Prochlorococcus marinus XMU1405: one gene and its partner. The protein of the gene in region 1 binds, or shares a complex with, the protein of each later gene. Links are inferred from orthologs where the notes say so. Each region holds a gene or a part of one and is shown on either strand. Other genes may lie near its edges.

Region 1 (7,489 bases):
AGCTGCAGCCTCTAAAGCATCATCAGTAATTTTAAGGCGATGATGTTGTTCATAACGTTCTCTAAGTCCCTTTAAGATTTCGATTGTATCTTCTATTGATGGTTCTCCAACCATGACAGGTTGGAATCTTCTCTCTAAAGCAGCATCTCTTTCAATATGTTTTCTATATTCGTCTAGAGTTGTTGCTCCAATGCATTGGAGCTCTCCTCGGGCCAATGCAGGCTTAAGAATATTCGCTGCGTCTATAGCACCTTCAGCTGCTCCAGCACCAATCAAAGTATGCACTTCATCTATGACAAGTATTACATTACCTGCAGATTTAATTTCCTCCATTATCTTCTTTAATCTTTCTTCAAATTCTCCTCTATATTTTGTTCCGGCTACCAAAAGTCCTATATCAAGAGTTAAAACTCTTTTATCTTCTAGTATGTCGGGGATGTCACCCAACTGTATTCTTTGAGCTAAACCCTCTGCAATAGCGGTTTTACCAACTCCAGGTTCACCGATAAGTACTGGATTATTTTTGGTCCTTCTGCCTAATATTTGAACAACGCGATCTATTTCCTCATATCGGCCAACTACTGGATCAAGTTTTGATTCACTTGCTAGCTTTGTTAGGTTTGTTCCAAATTCATCTAGTGTAGCAGTTTTTAAATTTCCTTTACTTGGATTAGCTCCACTGCCAACTTCTGCTGTTTCACCTAGCATCCTTATAACTTGAGTTCTTACTTTTGTAAGATCGATACTAAGATTTTCTAAAACCCTTGCAGCTACCCCTTCTCCTTCCCTAATCAAGCCTAGTAATAAATGTTCAGTCCCTATATAGTTATGACCTAATTGGCGCGCTTCTTCCAGTGATAATTCTAAAACCCTTTTTGCTCGAGGGGTAAAGGGTATTTCTACAGCTACAAAACCTGATCCTCTACCAATTATCTTTTCTACTTCAATTCTTGAATCTTTTAAATTGACACCTAATGATTTTAGAACTTTTGCTGCAACTCCTGTACCTTCTCCAATAAGACCTAATAAAATTTGTTCTGTACCAACGAAGTTATGGCCAAGCCTTCTAGCTTCCTCTTGAGCAAGCATGATGACTTTTATAGCTTTTTCTGTAAATCTTTCAAACATTAGAAGATTATCTTGCTATTAATAACCTACCAGCAATATGTCAATTTTGTGTTCACAATGAGCTTTTGTGAATACCTAAAAGTATATTTTTTTTAATTTAATCTAACTTTTTTGGTGATATAGCAATAAATTCAAGTAATTTCAAGCATTCTGGTTATCCGAACAATTAAATTTTAAATTACTTAGTTCTTAGTTTTTTTTCTTTGAGGAGAGCATCCGAACCATCCTTATAATAATCTCTTCGTATTCCCACAGTATTAAAATCAAAGCTATTGTAAAATTTATCAGCAGAAAAATTAGAATGAGAGACTTCCAAAATTAATTTTTTTAAATTTAATTTTTCACATTCTTCTATTAAGTAGCTCATAAGGTAAGTTCCAAAACCTTTTTTCCTGTATTTATGGTTTACCACAAAAAAATTTATTTGAGCTTCATCAAGAACTACATGAAAAACACATATTCCTACTACAAGATTTGAAAGTAATATCCCGAAGACATTGACACCATCTTTTTTAAATTCTTTAGCCCATTGATTTTTGCTCCACAAAGAGATCGTATTTGAATCTAATTCATAACATAAATCAATATCTTTCTCTTTTATATGTTTAATGGATATCATTTTATAATAAATAAATATTCAAAAATCTGAAATTAAAGTCATTATAAAATATGACAATTTAAGAATAACTCTATTTAGAATTTTCCCATGGACGAAAAAAAATCCTTTTTAAAACAAAAGATTGATATCAACAGCCCAAATAAAAATATAGTACCGATTACTACATCTATAGGAAGTGATGGAAAATTATCAATTGGTGGGTGCTCTATTGAAGAATTAGTTAAGAAATATGATTCTCCACTTTATATTTTGGATGAAATCACTCTAAGAAACTCTTGTAGAGCATATAAAAAAGCACTAGAAAAATATTACCCTGGAGGATCTCTTCCAATATATGCTTCTAAAGCAAATAGTTCTTTATTCATGAGTAACCTAGTTTCATCAGAGGGTTTTGGACTTGATGCGGTTTCAGAGGGAGAACTATTAACTGCTCTTAAAGGTGGAGTCCCAAATGAAAAAATCGTCTTTCACGGTAATAATAAATCAGATCAAGAAATAGAGTTTGCAATTAGAAATAACATACAAGTAATTGTAGATAATGATTATGACTTACAAAGGTTAGAAGAAACTTCAAATTCATTAAATTGTGATTTGGAAATAATGATTCGATTTACTCCTGGAATCGAATGCCATACTCATGAATACATTAGAACTGGATCATTTGATAGCAAATTTGGTTTCGGTATTGAATATTTAAATCATTTATTTGACAAAGTCAGCAAGACTAAACATCTTAACTTAAAGGGATTACATGCACACATTGGGTCCCAGATTTTTGAACTAGACCCACATAATGATCTAGGCAAAATAATGGTGAATGTCATTTTACAAGCCAAAAAATTTGGCCATGATATACAAAAATTGAATATGGGTGGAGGTTTAGGTATTAAATATACAGAAGATGACGATCCCCCTTCAATAGATGAATGGGTAAAAACAATTTCCACATCTGTTGTTCAAGCTTGTAAAAAACATAATTTAAATTTACCTACTTTGATGTGTGAGCCAGGAAGATCCATTGTATCTACAGCAGGAATAACAATTTACAAAATTGGGGCGTTTAAAGAAATACCAGGGATCAGAACATATTTATCTGTTGATGGTGGAATGAGTGATAATCCAAGACCAATAACATATCAATCAAATTATTCCGCATGTTTGGTAAGTAACCCCTTTAATATTAATTCTAAAAATAAATATACTATTGCTGGTAAGCACTGCGAATCAGGAGATGTATTGTTTAAAGAGATAGAACTAGCTAATTGCAAAACGGGAGATCTTATATGTGTTTTTGGTACTGGTGCTTACAATAACTCAATGAGTTCTAATTACAACAGAATTCCAAGACCTGCTGCCCTCTTAGTTTCTGATGGTGAAGCAGAAATTATTCAAAAAAGAGAAAGCCCATTGGATCTTTTAAAATACGACGTCTTACCTGATCGCTTTCTTAAACAAAATTAGGTACATTTAGATTAATTTTATTTTTAATGTGAATTTCTGGGGGATTATAAATTTAAAGCTTTTATTAGATGTCTTATTCGCTGTAGGTTTTGGACTTTTATTATTTTCTAGAGTTAAAGAACAGAGAACATTGTGGCTTTTAAGGGGATATTTGTTTTTAGTTTCATCAGCTTGGTTCATTCAAAGATATGCATATCTTCCTTTAACATCAAAATTAATTGATGCTGTAGTCCTCGCATGCTCTCTCTCTTTAGCAATACTTTGGCAAGGAGAGCTGAGAAGGTTAATGGAATTGTTAGGTACTGGTAGGTTAGCTGTATTACTAGGAAATCCACCAAAGGAATTCAGAGCAAAATCCACTACTATTACTCAGTTAGTCGATACTGCAGGTAAACTCTCTCAGAATAGAAGGGGTGCTTTAATCGTTGTGGATTTGGGGAGTGATTTAAGACCTGAAGATTTTTTATATTCAGGGACAAAAATTGAGGCACAATTGTCAACAGACCTTTTAATAAATCTTTTTGCAACAGATACACCTCTGCATGATGGAGCAGTTCTTGTGAAGGGTAACAAAATAATATCTGCAGGAGTAATACTTCCACTCTCTAGGCAAGGAATTAGCAGATACGGCACAAGACACTTGGCTGCATTGGGAATTACAGAAAGATTTGATAGATGTATTTGTATTGTTGTTTCTGAAGAGACAGGTACGTTATCATTAGCAAATCAGGGGAAACTTGAAAGGCCAATTACCAGTAGTAGGTTACAAGAACTACTTGTGGATTTAATAGGGAATCAAAACTCTATGGGAACGAATAAACCAGCTCTAAGTAAAAATTCTTTATCCCAAAAGACAAATGCAAGTGATAATATTGTTGGTGGTATTAATGAAGATGAGTCCAAAGAATCAGAAATCATTACCACTAAAAGGGACTAGAAAATGAGATTAGGAAAATTAATAGACGATAAAATTAATGACTTATCAATGAAAATAGATAAGCAAAAAGTACCCAAACATGTAGCAATAATTATGGACGGAAATGGGAGATGGGCAACTAGGAAAGGCTTGCCTCGATCCTTTGGGCATAAACAGGGCGTTAGTGTATTAAAAAAAATTCTCAAAGCTGCAAAAAATTTAGGTTGTAAAGTAATTACTGTTTATGCTTTTTCAACTGAGAATTGGACAAGACCAACAAAAGAAGTTGATTTTCTCATAAATCTTTTTAGCGAAGTTTTAAAAAACGAAATTAAAGAAATACATGAAGAATCAACAAAAATAAAATTCATAGGAGATTTAACTCCTTTTCCAAAAAATTTAAAAGAAATAATCTCTAGTTCAGAGTCTCTAACTAAACACAACAATAAATTTTTATTCAATGTTTGTGTGAATTATGGAGGTAGGCAAGAAATAGTAAAAGTTGCAAAAGAATTAGCCTTAAAATCTTCTTCTGGAGAAATAAACCCAAGTGAAATTGACGAAGAATTATTTAATTCAGAGCTATTAACTGGAGGGATTAAGGATCCAGAATTACTAATAAGAACTAGTGGCGAAAAAAGGATAAGTAATTTTCTATTATGGCAATTAGCTTATTCAGAAATTTATATATCTGACGTACTTTGGCCTGAGTTCAATGAGTATGAATTTCTCAAAGCAATAATTGATTACCAATCAAGGCATAGACGTTTCGGAGGTATAGAATCATTACCAAATGAATCTTTTAAAGATTCTCAATGTTCTTCCTAACAAAAATGACAAATTCAAATAATCATCAGTTAGATAACGAAATTAGGTTTGATTGGGAAAGACAAGAAATATTGGAAATACTCAATAAGCCTCTGATTGATTTAATGTGGGAATCCCAAATCATTCACAGAAAATTTAACAAATACAATATTCAATTAGCATCATTGTTCAGCGTAAAAACTGGTGGATGCGAGGAAAATTGTTCGTATTGTAGCCAATCAATTTATAGTGCTAGCGAAATCAAAAGTCATCCGCAATTTGAGGTTGAAGAGGTTTTAAAAAGAGCTCAAATAGCAAAAAATGAAGGTGCAGATAGGTTTTGTATGGGTTGGGCGTGGAGAGAAATTAGAGATGGAAAATCTTTTAATGCAATGTTAGAGATGGTTAGCGGTGTAAGAAATTTAGGAATGGAAGCTTGTGTTACAGCTGGGATGCTTACAGAACAACAAGCTTCCAGACTAGCTGATGCAGGTTTGACCGCGTATAACCACAATCTTGATACTAGTCCTGAGTATTATAAAAATATAATTACGACTAGAACTTATCAAGACAGATTAGATACTATCAATAGAGTAAGAAATGCAGGAATAAATGTTTGTTGTGGAGGAATAATAGGTTTAGGTGAAACTAATGGCGATAGAGCATCTCTTTTGGAAGTACTTTCAAACATGAATCCGCACCCTGAAAGTGTTCCTATAAATTCATTAGTAGCTATTGAAGGTACTGGTTTAGAAGATAATCAAGAAATTGATTCAATTGAGATGATAAGGATGATAGCTACAGCAAGAATTCTCATGCCTAAAAGTAAAATAAGATTAAGTGCAGGTCGAGAAAAGCTATCAAAAGAAGCCCAAATATTATGTTTTCAATGTGGTGCAAATTCAATCTTTTACGGAGATGAGTTACTCACAACTTCAAATCCATCTTTTCAATCAGACAGAAAACTTCTTAATGAGGTAGGAGTATCATTTAATAAAGATTTTGAAACTTGTGAAAAAACATTATCTTCTTTATGAAAGGCAAAAATTATAAAATAGTTTCTCTTTATTCCTTTTTCCCATTTCAAGAAAACTTAATTCTTGATCTGAAAAATAAATTATTAGAAATTGAAAATGAAAACGATATTTCAGGTTTATTAATTTTTGCGAGTGAAGGTATTAATGGAACTATTTGTGCTGAGAAAAATGTAACTGATTTTGTTATCAACTTACTTGATAAATATACGGATAATAGAAATTTGAATATAAAAGTAAACTTTTCAAAAAAGAAAGTCTTCAAAAAATTAAAAATAAAAATTAAGAAAGAAATAGTTACCATGGGTGTCCATGGAATAAAGCCTGCGCAAGATAATGGGACTTATGTTGACTCAGTGAATTGGAATAAGTTAGTCAAAAATCAAAATACAATAGTCATTGATACTAGAAATCATTATGAGGTTTCTATTGGAACTTTTCAGAATTCAATAAACCCAAATACAAAAAACTTTAGCGAATTCCCCAAATGGGTAGATGATCATTTAGATACCCATTTAGAAGATAAAGAGTCTACAAATATAGCGATGTTTTGTACCGGAGGAATAAGATGTGAAAAAGCTACAAGTTTGCTGAAAAAGAAAGGTTATAAAAATATTTATCACCTACAAGGTGGCATCCTTCAATACCTTGATGATATACCAAGAGACAAAAACTTATTTGAAGGTGAATGTTATGTTTTTGATAAAAGAGTTGCTTTAGATCAAGAATTAGAAAAAGGATCCTACTCAATTTGTCATGCATGTGGAATGCCAGTTTCAATTCAAGATCAAGAAAGAAAAGAATATAGAAAGGGTATCCAATGTCATTTCTGCATAGACCAATTCAGCAATGATGATAGAAAAAGGTTTGAAGAAAGACAAAAACAAATCGATAGATTAAACGAGGAAAATCATAAAATTTATAAGGACTAATTTTCAAAATCATGAAAGTCGAAGAATTAGAAAAATTAGCAGGTGCCATTGGATTATTAATTAAAATTCAAGTTAGAGAAACTCTCGGATTATGTTTCTTTAGAATTGTTATAGCAGAACAAAAAGATAACATAATAAAGATTTGGGCCGAAATGAAAGGTTGGACTTATTTAAATAAACAAGGTATCCAGCTTGATACATTAAGAATCCTTAGTAAAGCACCTGCTTTTGTTTCGGAATTAATATGGGCAACAACTATGGCCTGGGCAATTGAAAAAAAATCAAGCAACAAAGTAAGACTTTTAGCTATTTTTGATAGTGAAGGATATAGTAAGAAACTTGTAAGATATTTTAAATTAATAGGATTCAAAATTGTAAAAGAAGTTGGTTCTAGCCCATTAGATCTTTTAATAAGATTGATTTGGGGAGGTGCAGGTACACTCATGAACGGGGAATGTATCTCCATATTGGAAAAACTTGAAAAGAAACTCTCTTTAATTGAAGAAAATTAACCCGCATGATAACTACTTCTAACTAAAGGGCCAGAAGATACTTTTTTAAATCCTAATTCCTTAGAGAAGCGATATAAATA
Region 2 (7,589 bases), on another replicon or contig:
CTTGCAATTAAAAAAGAAATTATTGATAAAGATGATTTGATTTCAACACTTGAAAACCGATTTTTATCAGGAGATGTAATCCTTACAGGTACAGATATTCCTAAAGATTTATTATTAATGGCTAATCAAATTACCGAACTACGCTCATAAAAAAATGCTAAAAAATGATCTTTGGATAAATAAAAAAGCTTCTGAAGGAATGATAAATCCTTTCCAATCAAACTTGGTTAGGCATCTTGAACCTGATAATCACCAAAAGCCAGTTTTGAGTTACGGATGTTCTTCTTATGGCTATGATTTAAGACTTTCATCAAAAGAATTTCTCATTTTTAGACATATCCCTGGTACTGTGATGAATCCCAAAAAATTTAATCCGGATAATTTAGAAAAAACTGTTCTTCACCATGATGATGATGGTGATTTTTTTATTCTTCCTGCTCACTCCTATGGTTTAGGAGTCGCATTTGAAAAAATGAAAGTACCAGAAAACATAACTGTAATTTGCATAGGAAAAAGTACATACGCACGTCTAGGAATTATTGTTAATACAACACCCGCAGAGGCTGGATGGGAAGGCCACCTAACTCTAGAATTCAGTAATAGTTCAGGCGCAGATTGCAGAATTTACGCAAATGAGGGTATCTGTCAACTACTCTTTTTTGAAGGTGATCCATGCTCTACAACTTATAACGACAGAAAAGGTAAATATCAAAACCAACCAGAAAAAGTGACTCTAGCAAAGATCTAAAATGAGTAAAGTTGAATTAATATCTCTCACTCCTGATGCAGAGAAAACAATGGCTTACATTGCAAGAGTAAGTAACCCAAAAAATCAGGAAAATCAGGACTATTCAAAATTATTGAGTTATTGCATTAAAAATGAACATTGGAGTGTATTTGAACAGTCATTTATGACCTTACAAATAGAAACCAATAGGGGAATTGCTGCCCAAATTTTAAGACATAGATCATTTACTTTCCAGGAATTTTCACAAAGATATGCAGATAGTTCTCAATTGGGAAATATTCCCTTACCAGAGTTGAGGCGTCAAGATTTTAAAAATAGGCAAAATTCAATCCCTGACCTCCCTGATAAGTTAAAAAAAAGATTCAATGAAAAAATTAGTTTACATTTTCAGGCTGCTTCAGAATTATATGAAGATTTACTTGCTGAAGGTGTAGCCAAAGAATGTGCGAGATTTGTTTTACCATTAGCAACTCCCACAAGAATCTATATGTCTGGATCATGCAGATCGTGGATCCATTATATTCATTTAAGGTCAGGTCACGGTACCCAAGAAGAACATAAGTCTATTGCCCAAAATTGCAAGTCTATTTTTAAACAAAGTTTTCCGATTGTATCAAAATCTTTAGAATGGTAAAAATTATGAATGACTGCGAGGACCTACCTCATTATTTTTACTTTCTTGAATTGTTGAAAATTCAGCATTAATAATTTCTTCATAGGGTTTATCTTCTTTTTTCAAATTATTAATAGATTCTCTTATTTTTATTTCATCTTGTTTACCAATAAATGTAGATATTAGATTCCCCTTTTTATCAAAAAGATTAACTTGAGGAATCCCATTGACGGCGAACTTCTCGATGTAATTACCCCATTTTTGATTATCAACATTTAAAAAAACAAAATTAATATCTTCTTCGTATTCATCTTTAAGAGAAGAAACTTGTGGAGCCATTTCTTTGCAAACTTCACACCACTCTGCATAAAATTCAAGAAATGTAGGTTTATTATTTGTGAAAGCTATTTCAGGGTCAACAGATAACTCTCCAAAACTCTTTAAAAGATAAGTTGATTTAAAAAATAGATTTTTAAACAAAAGCATTGAAATAATAACAATAGATATAATCAAAACAAGCATTATTTTAAAATTTGTCTTTAAAAATGGCTCTCGACTTTCAGATTGCACTATTAAGGTATTACTAACTAAAGGTATCTTAAATAAGTTAAACAAATAAAGAGAATTGAAAAATATAAGCTTTTAACCAACTGATAAAATAAGGATTGAAAAGTTATCAAAAACTTCTTTGATTCCCGAAATCTAATTATGCAATCAATCTTTGGAACTGATGGAATAAGAGGAAGATTTAATGAAGAGATAACTTATTCTCTAGCCTATAAAGTAGGTTATGCTCTAGGTTCGTCTTTGAAAAAGAAAAATCCAATATTAATTGGAAGAGATACAAGAATTAGTGGAGATATTCTCCTTCAGGCCATAACACAAGGTATAAATGAAAGTGGCAAAAAATTTATAAATCTTGGAATCTGTCCAACCCCAGCTATTCCTTTTTTAATAAGACAAGAGAGCTTTAGCAGTGGTGTCATGATATCTGCAAGTCATAATCCGCCAGAATATAATGGAATAAAAATTTTTGATCATAATGGTCAAAAAATTACTAAAAATTTTGAGAATAAAATTCAAAAAATAATTGAAGAGTCAAAAAAAAATATATCAATTCCTACAAAAGTGGTTTCCCTAAAAACAAATAAAGATCTTATGGATACTTATATTAAAAGCCTAATCCAAACAATGGGTGGAGAAAGTTTAAGCGGGTTGAGAATAATATTAGACACATGCCATGGATCAGCAACAACTTGCGCAAAAAAAATTTTTCAGTCTCTTGGTGCTGATGTAAAAGTTATCAATAACTCTAAAAATGGTTTGAAAATTAATTTGAATTGTGGTTCTACTAACCTCGAACCATTAAAAAAAGCATTAAGAGAGAGTCCTGCAGATATGGGATTCAGCTTCGATGGAGATGCCGATAGAGTAATTGGAATCGATTCAGAAGGTAATGTGCTGGATGGAGATCATATTCTTTTTCTTTGGGGTAGAGAACTAATGGAACAAAAAATTCTCACCAATAATTTACTAGTATCAACACAAATGGCAAACTTAGGTTTTGAAAAGTCCTGGAATAAAATTGGAGGAATTTTATATAGAACTGATGTAGGAGATAAATATGTTCATGACGCAATTAAGAAAAAAAGAGCTATTTTAGGAGGTGAGCAGTCAGGTCATATACTTTCAAAAATTAATAACTTTTCTGGTGATGGGATATTGACTGCACTTCAAATTTCCAAATATTGTAAAAAGAAAAATATTAATTTAAATGATTGGCTTAAAAGTAGTTTCGAACCTTTTACTCAAAAACTAACTAATATAAAATTAGATTTTAATATTAATAAATTAAATCCAAAAAATAAAATCTTAATTGATGAATCTATAAAAAATTTTCAGGCAGCATATTCGGATAACTGTAGAGTTTATATAAGGCCTAGCGGTACAGAACCTGTAATCAGAGTTCTAGTTGAAGCCAAAAATTATAAAGAAGTTCATTCTTTATCAGGCGAAATAACTAACAAACTCTTTTTAGAAATTGATAAAATAACAAAATAACGATGAATTAAATTTTTATATAAATTTTTTCATAAATATCAAGTTGGTTAACAATCACATACTTTTCCCTATCAGTTTTAATTTTAATTGGATTAAAACTTTCGGAACAATTAAAATCTTTTTTATTTATTGTTTTAAAATGAGAATTACTTGATATAGTGCAATCCATATAATCGAATAAATCCTTTACATCTGTTTTTATAAAAATTAGAGTGCCTTTTTGCAATAAATTTGAAAGCATATTAATAAATTCTGGCTGAATTACACGCCTTTTATAATGCCTCTTTTTAAACCAAGGATCAGGAAAATTAAAAGAAATACTTTTTAGATTTTTAGTAATAAATTTATTTTGGACATCATTCAAAATATTATTAGCATTACCAAATATAAAATATAGATTTTTGATTTCTCGTTCAATAACTTTTAATTTAGCATTTTTGACTAATTTCTCACGAATTTCAATTCCTAAATAATTCCAACTAGTATTAACTAAAGCTAAATCAAATAGAAACTCACCAGCAGCACAACCTATATCCAAATGAAGATTCGATTTAGAATCATCAAACATTTCGCTCAAAGAGGGTATTCTCTCAATTTGATTGAAATTACTACTAAGGGGATTAACATGCTGTCTCATACAATTATTAATATATTCCTAGGCAACATTATAAGAATTCATAATATTCATAACTATGACAATAGTAAGTTCAAAAGTAACAGTTTGATGTTTAATTATTATGTGTTTAAAAGAAAAAATTTTGAACGTTTTTAATCAACTTTCTATTTGGCTATCATTTCAACTTTCAATAATTTTCCTTATTGGTATTCCTCTTACTCTATCTTTCTGGTCAATTAAAAAAAGAAATAAAGCAGTTACTAAACTTCTATCAATTTATTGGAAAGTATCACTTTTATTTTTTATAAGCCTTCTACTTTTAATAGGAAAGTATAATTATGCTCTTGTGATAACAAATATTTCAACATTATTAATGACAGTTTCAGTTTGGTTTTGGAACGATATTAATGATGAATTAAGAGAATATGATTTTTCTTACTCCCTTACCACGACAACAAAAATATGGAGATGGACGATAACTTTTATATCTCTCAATTTCTTTATTCAGAGTTTACAAAACTTCAACTGCTTTTCTTTTATAAATTCTGATGCGTGTGCAATATGGCTTCAGCCTTCTTCAAGTTTATATACCATTATAAAAAATTTATTTAATTTTTTCTTTGGAGCTAACTTTACCCAGCCGATATCAAAATTCTTAGGGTTATTCTCATTATTAATCTATATTTTAGGCCTTATTCAATGGTCAATAATCAAATTACCTAAAAATGGAAGAAACTCCTGCTTCTCAGAAAATGGCAAAAATTGATTTAATAAATAGTCTTGAAAAAATAAGTTCCGAGATACCTGATAGGATACTTAAACTAGAGGGATTCATTCTAAAAGAAAATCAAAAAGAAAAATTAGAAATAATTATTTTCAGAGGTTACAGTAGCTCAACAACTCATCCAATTGAAATAGATTTAGAAAAAAAAGTAATAACACTTTCTTATACAATTGCAAATTTTAAACTTTATAAAGCCCCATTAACAGAAACCGAAGAAAATTTAATAAGAGAAAGTCAAAACTCAGTTTTCTTTTTGAATCAAAAAAACTGGATTTAAATTAATTCAAAATTAATAATACTTGAACATCTTTTGCATAATTTTGTATTTTGGATTCCATTAAAAGTTTCTTTTTGATAATGCCAACATCTATCACATTTTTGACCTTGAGCTTTATTTATCTGAATTTTACCAAGTGCATTGTTATCAATAATCAGAGAATTCTCCGCCAAATCGGATACCACTTGGAAGTTTGATACTATAAGCCAATCTCTAAATAAATCTACATCTTGATTACCAAATTCTTTTAGCCAAGCAAGTGAATCTTTTAAAGCTTTATCTTCAGGTAAATAATTAACTTCAGTTTCCAAAGCTGCTCCAATTATTTGTTTGTTCCTACATCCTTCTATAGCCTTGTTAATTTCAACTCTCAAATTTCTTAAATTTGCAATGTGCTCATTAAGTATTTGATTTTTCCATGACTGCGAAAATATAGGCCATCCTCTTTGAAAGACTGATCTTTCTTCAGTTGAATATGGAATATTTTGCCAAATATCTTCAGCCATATGACAAAGCACTGGAGAAATAAGTACGGCTAAATTTTCAACAACTTTTGACATGACGAACTGACAAGATCTTCTCCTAAATTGTGATTTAGAACTTACATATAACCTATCCTTCGCAATATCCAAATAAAAATTTGATAGATCTACAACGCAAAAACTTTGCAAAATTTGGAAAAATTTTGAAAATTCATAATTTTCATAAGCATTTGATATTTGATCTGTAACCTCAACTAATCTGCCCAACATCCATTGATCTAAAAGAGGCAATTGATCGATTTCAAAACTATCAATTTTAGGATCATAATCATGAATATTACCTAGAAGATATCTTGCAGTATTACGAACTTTTCTGTATACATCTGAAAGTTGCTTGAGTATATTTGAACCAATTGGAACATCTACTGAATAATCTACAGAGCTTACCCAAAGCCTTAAAACATCGGCACCATATGCAGGATCAGTTTTCTTATTATTACCTCCATTAATAATTATATTTGGATCAACAACATTTCCTAAAGATTTGCTCATTTTTCTTCCGTTTTCATCAAGTGCAAAACCATGAGTTAAAACTTTCTTATATGGAGGTTTATTATTTACTGCAACAGACGTTAGCAAAGAAGACTGAAACCATCCTCGATGTTGATCTGAGCCCTCTAAATAAAGATCTGCTGGATACTTTAATTCACTTCTTAGTTCACATACTGCGGCCCAGCTAGATCCTGAATCGAACCAAACATCCATTGTATCTGTTCCTTTTTTCCATAGATCAGATTCTTTTGCGTAATTTTCTGGCAAAAGATTCTTAACATCCCAATCCCACCAAATATCTGCTCCATGTTCACTAAAAAGTTCTTGAATATGATTAATTATCTCTTCGTTAAGGAGTATGTCATTACCATTTTTTTTATAAAACACTGGAATAGGGACTCCCCATGACCTTTGTCTAGAAATACACCAATCTCCTCTACCAACAACCATAGAATAAATTCTTTTCTTTCCAGTCTCTGGCATCCATTCAACATCTTCGATTGCCTTTAATGCAAATGATCTAAAGCCATTTACAGATGCAAACCATTGTTCTGTTGCCCTAAAAATAGTTGGTTTTTTGGTTCTCCAATCATACGGATATCTATGCTTATAATTTTCTTGTAATAGAAGCAAATTATTTCCTTTTAAATGATCAATAATTAAATCATTTGCATCTTTCAGGACATTTGATCCTTTGAATTGACCAGAATATTCATTTAGGTTACCTTTTTCATCAACGACACATGTTATTGGTAAATCATATTTTTGACCCACATTAAAATCATCTATCCCATGACCAGGCGCAGTATGAACAATTCCAGTCCCTGATTCTGTAGTAATATAATCTCCTCCAATTACAATTCTGCAATTTTTATTCTTAGAAGGATGTTGATATTCAATATTTTCCAATTTGGAGCCTTTAATCTCTAAAAGCACCTTGAAATCTTTATTAAATTTCTTACTTATTTCAGAAGATAAATCCTCAGCAAAAAGGAAAATTTTCTTATCTTCATCGATGGCGAAAACGTACTTTATTTTTGGATTTACTGCAACTGCTTCATTTGCAGGTATAGTCCAAGGAGTAGTTGTCCAAATAGTTATATAAGAATTATTTTGAAAAAATTCTTTTTTGATATTAAAGTTTTCTTGGATGAAATTCAATAGAATTTCCTCAGGTATTTTAGTGATTTTTAATGAAACATAAATACTTTTTGAATAATGTTCATCAGGGTATTCTAATTCTGCTTCTGCAAGGGCAGTCCTTGAACTTGGACTCCAATGCACAGGTTTAAGACCCCGATATATATAACCATTTAAAAACATTTTCCCAAATACTCCAATCTGAGCAGATTCATAACTTTTCTTAAGAGTTAAGTAAGGATTATTCCAATCTCCCCATATGCCCCACCTTTTGAAACCCTCCTTCTGATTATTAATTTGAATATGAGCATAATCT

What was found.
Region 2: the proteins of cdaA (region 1) and glmM are in contact, whole or in part, in a crystal structure (PDB 7OJS), measured with the Bacillus subtilis proteins. The link is inferred for Prochlorococcus marinus XMU1405 from one-to-one orthologs.

What each region holds. Positions count from the first base shown.
Region 1 is NZ_JAAORF010000002.1:383,755-391,243, forward strand. What follows is about bases 2,431-5,190. They hold cdaA (diadenylate cyclase CdaA), read left to right. Parts: upstream 2,431-3,236; coding sequence 3,237-4,145; downstream 4,146-5,190. Other genes in these bases: lysA (diaminopimelate decarboxylase), read left to right, coding at 2,431-3,208; HA148_RS05750 (isoprenyl transferase), read left to right, coding at 4,149-4,952; bioB (biotin synthase BioB), read left to right, coding at 4,958-5,190. Outside these bases: HA148_RS05730 (ATP-dependent Clp protease ATP-binding subunit), read right to left, coding at 1-1,128; rimI (ribosomal protein S18-alanine N-acetyltransferase), read right to left, coding at 1,307-1,747; more of lysA, read left to right, coding at 1,835-2,430; more of bioB, read left to right, coding at 5,191-5,968; HA148_RS05760 (rhodanese-related sulfurtransferase), read left to right, coding at 5,965-6,897; HA148_RS05765 (hypothetical protein), read left to right, coding at 6,909-7,409; lipA (lipoyl synthase), read right to left, coding at 7,406-7,489. UniProt on the Bacillus subtilis protein: One of 3 paralogous diadenylate cyclases (DAC) in this bacteria, catalyzing the condensation of 2 ATP molecules into cyclic di-AMP (c-di-AMP). Upon expression in E.coli leads to c-di-AMP synthesis.
Region 2 is NZ_JAAORF010000001.1:233,795-241,383, reverse strand. What follows is about bases 1,386-4,245. They hold glmM (phosphoglucosamine mutase), read left to right. Parts: upstream 1,386-2,069; coding sequence 2,070-3,422; downstream 3,423-4,245. Other genes in these bases: HA148_RS01265 (DUF3177 family protein), read left to right, coding at 4,181-4,245; trmB (tRNA (guanosine(46)-N7)-methyltransferase TrmB), read right to left, coding at 3,430-4,059; HA148_RS01280 (thioredoxin domain-containing protein), read right to left, coding at 1,386-1,883. Outside these bases: HA148_RS01295 (cob(I)yrinic acid a,c-diamide adenosyltransferase), read left to right, coding at 1-150; dcd (dCTP deaminase), read left to right, coding at 155-748; thyX (FAD-dependent thymidylate synthase), read left to right, coding at 750-1,382; more of HA148_RS01265, read left to right, coding at 4,246-4,804; HA148_RS01260 (hypothetical protein), read left to right, coding at 4,764-5,099; ileS (isoleucine--tRNA ligase), read right to left, coding at 5,096-7,589. UniProt on the Bacillus subtilis protein: Catalyzes the conversion of glucosamine-6-phosphate to glucosamine-1-phosphate. Glucosamine-1-phosphate is used for cell wall biosynthesis.